DNA from 2 places in the Nocardioides sp. NBC_00850 genome. Region 1 is predicted to be linked to the other one. Evidence: riboswitches for the same ligand, from Rfam matches in the RefSeq annotation. Region 1 holds a riboswitch; the other holds the start of a gene.
The links. Region 1 has a riboswitch for glycine ahead of gcvT (glycine cleavage system aminomethyltransferase GcvT). Riboswitches for the same ligand answer to the same signal wherever they lie in the genome.

Region 1 (2,195 bases):
CTCGCGGCTGCCGCGCACGTCGACGTGGACCTTGGTGCCGGCGGCAGCGAGGTCAGGCCTGACGTACGCCATCGCGATGGGACGTCCGAGAGTCGGCGACGGGGAACCGCTGGTGACGGTGCCGATCTCGTCGCCGGTGTCCGGATCCACGATGGCGTAGCCGGCGCGCGGGGAGCGGCGCCCGGCGGCCACCAGGCCGACGAGCACGCTGCGCGGGCCCTCTTCGCGGCGTACGGCCAGGGCGGCATCGCCGACGAAGCCGTCGGGCTTGTCGAAGGAGACGACCCGGCCGAGACCGGCCTCGAAGGGAGTCGTCTCGCGGCTCAGCTCGTGACCGTAGAGCGGCATGCCGGCCTCGAGCCGGAGCGTGTCGCGGCAGGCGAGCCCGGCGGGCACCAGCCCGTGCGGCGTACCGGCCTCGGTGATCGCCTCCCAGACCGCAGCGGCCGACGAGGGCGCGCAGTAGATCTCGAAGCCGTCCTCGCCGGTGTAGCCGGTGCGCGCGAGCAGGACCTCGACCCCGGCGACCGTGCCGGCGTCGATGGCGTAGTACGTCAGGGAGGAGACGTCCAGGTCGGTCACAGGGGCCAGGATCGCCGCCGAGGCAGGGCCTTGGACCGCGATCAGCGCCCACTCCGCCGAGGCGTCATGGACCACGGCGTCGTACCCCTCGGCCCGCTCGACCAGAGCCGGAGCGACCACGCCGACGTTGCTCGCGTTGGCGACAACCAGGTAGCGCTCCTGCTCGAGCCGGTAGACGACCAGGTCGTCGATGATGCCGCCGTCCTCGGCGCAGATCATCGAATAGCGGGCGCGGCCGAGGCCGATCTTCGACGGCCGACCGACCAGGGCACGGTCGAGGGCGCGTCCCGCCTCGGGGCCGGTCACCTCGACCTCGCCCATGTGGGACAGGTCGAAGAGGCCCGCGGTGGTGCGTACGGCATTGTGCTCGGCGGTCTCCGAGCCGTAGCGGACCGGCATGCTCCAGCCGGCGAAGTCGGTGAACGAGGCACCGAGCGCCTGGTGGATCTCATGCAGAGGGGTAGGGACGGGTGAGGTCATTGTGCGGGAGGCTCCCTGCTGTTGGGTGCCGCCAGCCGCGGCACCCGTGGACGGGTGACCTCCCCGCTCTGTCATCGCTACCTGAGAGCTTCACCGCCCGGGAGGGGCGATTTGCACCGTGGGTGCAGGATCCAGCGGATCCTGTCTTTCCAGAGGTCGCCTCACCACAGCGGTCATTGGGCCTGAGAGATTCTGGGGAGGTTTGCTCCTTCGGCGCCTCACCCGGGATGGGCAAGGACTCTCCCGCTGCGGTTCAAGTGGCGGATGTGAAGTTGTGCGGCACAACCTAGGTCTGGCCACCTCGGTCGTCAAGACGTGACCCTATTAACAGGAACTGTTCTCATCGGGCCCTACGATGGCCCGATGCCACCGACCAGCGCCAGCAACCGGGTTCCCGTGGTCATCCTCACCGGCCACCTCGGGTCGGGCAAGACCACGCTGCTCAACCATCTGCTGCGCCAGCCCGGCGCGCGCGTGGGCGTGGTCGTCAACGACTTCGGCGACATCAACGTCGACGCCGGCCTGGTCACGGGGCAGGTCGACGAGCCGGCCTCGATCGCCGGCGGCTGCCTGTGCTGCCTGCCCGACGCCGGCGGTCTCGACGATGCCCTCGAGAAGCTGACCCACCCGCGGCTCGCGCTCGACGTCGTCATCGTCGAGGCCAGCGGGATCGCCGAGCCCGGGACGCTGGGCCGGCTGGTCCGGTTCAGCGGCGTCGAGCGGGTACGCCGCGGTGGGCTCATCGAGGTCGTCGACGCCTCGGCGTACTTCGACACCCTCGACGACGGCCGAGGCCCGGCGCCGGTCCGGTTCGCGGCCGCCTCCCTGGTCGTGATCAACAAGACCGACCTGGTGCCGGCTGATGACCGGGACGAGGTCCTGGCCCGCATCGAGCAGCGCGTGCGGGAGCACAATCCCGAGGTCCATGTGGCGTACGCCGTGGGTGGCCGGATCGACCCGCGGCTCGTCTACGACGCCGCCGTGCCCGAGGACCCGCCCGACGAGCTGCCGATCGCCGCGCTGTTGCGCGAGGCGGCCGCCTCGCACGACGCTCATCAGCACGCCCGGGCGGTCACCGTGACCACGCCGGGCACCATCGAGCCGGCTCGACTGGTCGACCTGCTCGAGGAGCC
Region 2 (2,195 bases), 1.0 Mb from region 1:
CGTGGGTGAGGTAGTCGGTGGTGCGCAGCAGGCCGTCGGGCAGCGCGCTGGCCGTGGTGCGGTCGATCTCGTCCAAGTCCGCACCCGAGATGCCGAAGGCGTTGAGCACGGCAGACAGGGTCGAGCGAGTGGTCGCCTCCGAGGTCGAGATGCCGACGGTGTCGGCGTCCACGAGACGAAGATGTACGCCGAAACGACGCGCCGCGGTGACGACATCGGCCGCCCGGCCTGGGACGGTGACACCCAGCGTGTCGAAGAAGGTCTCCGAGACCAGGGGGAGCCCGGCCGACTTGAGCGCGGCGGCCAGGACGGCGGCGTAGCGGTGGGTGCGGGTCGCGATCGTCCGCAGCCCGTCGGGGCCGTGGTAGACGGCGTACATCGAGGCGCCGACGGCCAGCAGCACCTGGGCGGTGCAGATGTTGGAGGTCGCCTTCTCCCGGCGGATGTGCTGCTCGCGCGTCTGCAGCGCGAGACGGTACGCGGGCCGCCCCTCGGCATCGACCGAGACGCCGACGAGACGACCGGGCAGGTGCCGCTCGATCCCCTCGTGGACGGCCATGTAGCCGGCGTGCGGGCCGCCGTAGAAGAGCGGGATGCCGAAGCGCTGGGTGGAGCCGACGACGACGTCGGCGCCGAGGGTGCCGGGCGCCTCCAGGACGGTGAGCGCGAGCAGGTCGGCGGCCACAACGGCCAGCGCGCCCCGCTCATGGGCGGCGTCGATGACCGGCTTCAGGTCGGGCACGCGACCGGAGGCGCCGGGGTACTGCACCAGCACGCCGATCACGTCGCCCTCGGGCAGACCCTGCGAGAGGTCGGCCACGACGACCTCGAGGCCCATCGCCTCGGCGCGCACCTTCACGACCTCGATCGACTGCGGCAGGGCGTCGGCGTCGATGACGAACGGAGCCCCGCCATTTTTCTGGGAGACCTTGCGGTTGGCCCGGTGCACCAGCGCCAGCGCCTCGGCGGCCGCGGTGCCCTCGTCCAAGAGCGAGGAGTTGGCCACCGGCAGGCCGGTCAGGTCGCCGACCATGGTCTGGAAGTTGATGAGCGCCTCGAGACGACCCTGGGAGATCTCGGGCTGGTAGGGCGTGTAGGCGGTGTACCAGCTCGGGTCCTCGAGCACGTTGCGACGGATAACCGGTGGCGTCACGGTGGCGTGGTAGCCGAGTCCGATCATCGCCTCGCCGGGCTTGTTGGAGGCCGCGATCTCCCGCGCCAGCGACGCGACCTGCGCCTCGCTCAGCGCGGCCGGCAGGTCCAGCGACTCGACCGAGCGGATCCCGGCCGGGACGGCGGCGTCCATCATCGCTGCTACCGAGTCGTACCCGAGCCGCGCGAGCATGGTCGCCTCGTCGGCGGCCGAGAGTCCGACGTGGCGCGCCACGAACGGGGAGGCGGCGTCGAGCTCGGACAGAGTGGGCGTGTCGGACACAGTGGCTCCTGAGGGCATCTAAGACAACTCGTACGCCCTCCCCCTCTGTCACCGCACCTGCGCCGCTTCAGAGTTGCCTGGTCCGCACAGTCGTGGATGCCTGAGAGTTTCCGGGGAGGAATTGCCCCTTCGGCGCCCCTTCGAGAGGAGCTCTCCCGTGCGGGATGGTCAGCACCACCAGCATAAACGACTCGACCCCGAGCCCCCGCCTCAGCGGGGACCTCGGGGTCGAGTGTTACGTGAGGTTTACTTACCCGGCGTTGCGGGCGGCGCGGCGGGCGGAGAGCTCGTCGGACATCGAGGCGACCTGCTCGCCGTCCTCGGCCGCACGCTCGCTGGGGAGCTCGGAGAGGGTGCCCTCGATCTCGCGCCAGACGCCACCGATGGCGATGCCGAAGACGCCCTGCCCGCCCTGGAGCAGGTCGATGACCTCGTCGTTGCTGGTGCACTCATAGACCGAGGCGCCGTCGCTCATCAGCGTGACGCGGGTCAGGTCGTCGGTGCCCCGCTCGCGCAGGTGCTGCACGGCAGCACGGATCTGCTGCAGCGAGATGCCGGCGTCGAGGAGTCGCTTGATGACCTTGAGAATCAGGATGTCGCGGAAGGAGTAGAGCCGCTGGGTGCCGGAGCCGGTGGCCCCGCGCACGCTCGGCTCGACGAGACCGGTGCGGGCCCAGTAGTCGAGCTGGCGGTAGCTGATCCCCGCAGCGTTGCAGGCCGTGGGCCCGCGGTAACCGGTGTCGCTCGGCAGGGGCGAGAC

Region 2: it holds a riboswitch for glycine, as region 1 does, so the genes downstream of both, gcvP (aminomethyl-transferring glycine dehydrogenase) here and gcvT (glycine cleavage system aminomethyltransferase GcvT) in region 1, are expected to answer to the same signal.

The regions. Positions count from the first base shown of each region.
Region 1 covers NZ_CP108845.1:3,011,354-3,013,548, reverse strand. Annotated here, with positions in the region: gene gcvT (glycine cleavage system aminomethyltransferase GcvT) at 1-1,062, opposite strand, end outside; glycine riboswitch at 1,223-1,318, opposite strand; gene OH802_RS14630 (CobW family GTP-binding protein) at 1,426-2,195, shown strand, end outside.
Region 2 covers NZ_CP108845.1:4,054,386-4,056,580, forward strand. Annotated here, with positions in the region: gene gcvP (aminomethyl-transferring glycine dehydrogenase) at 1-1,453, opposite strand, end outside; glycine riboswitch at 1,513-1,603, opposite strand; gene OH802_RS19730 (MerR family transcriptional regulator) at 1,686-2,195, opposite strand, start outside.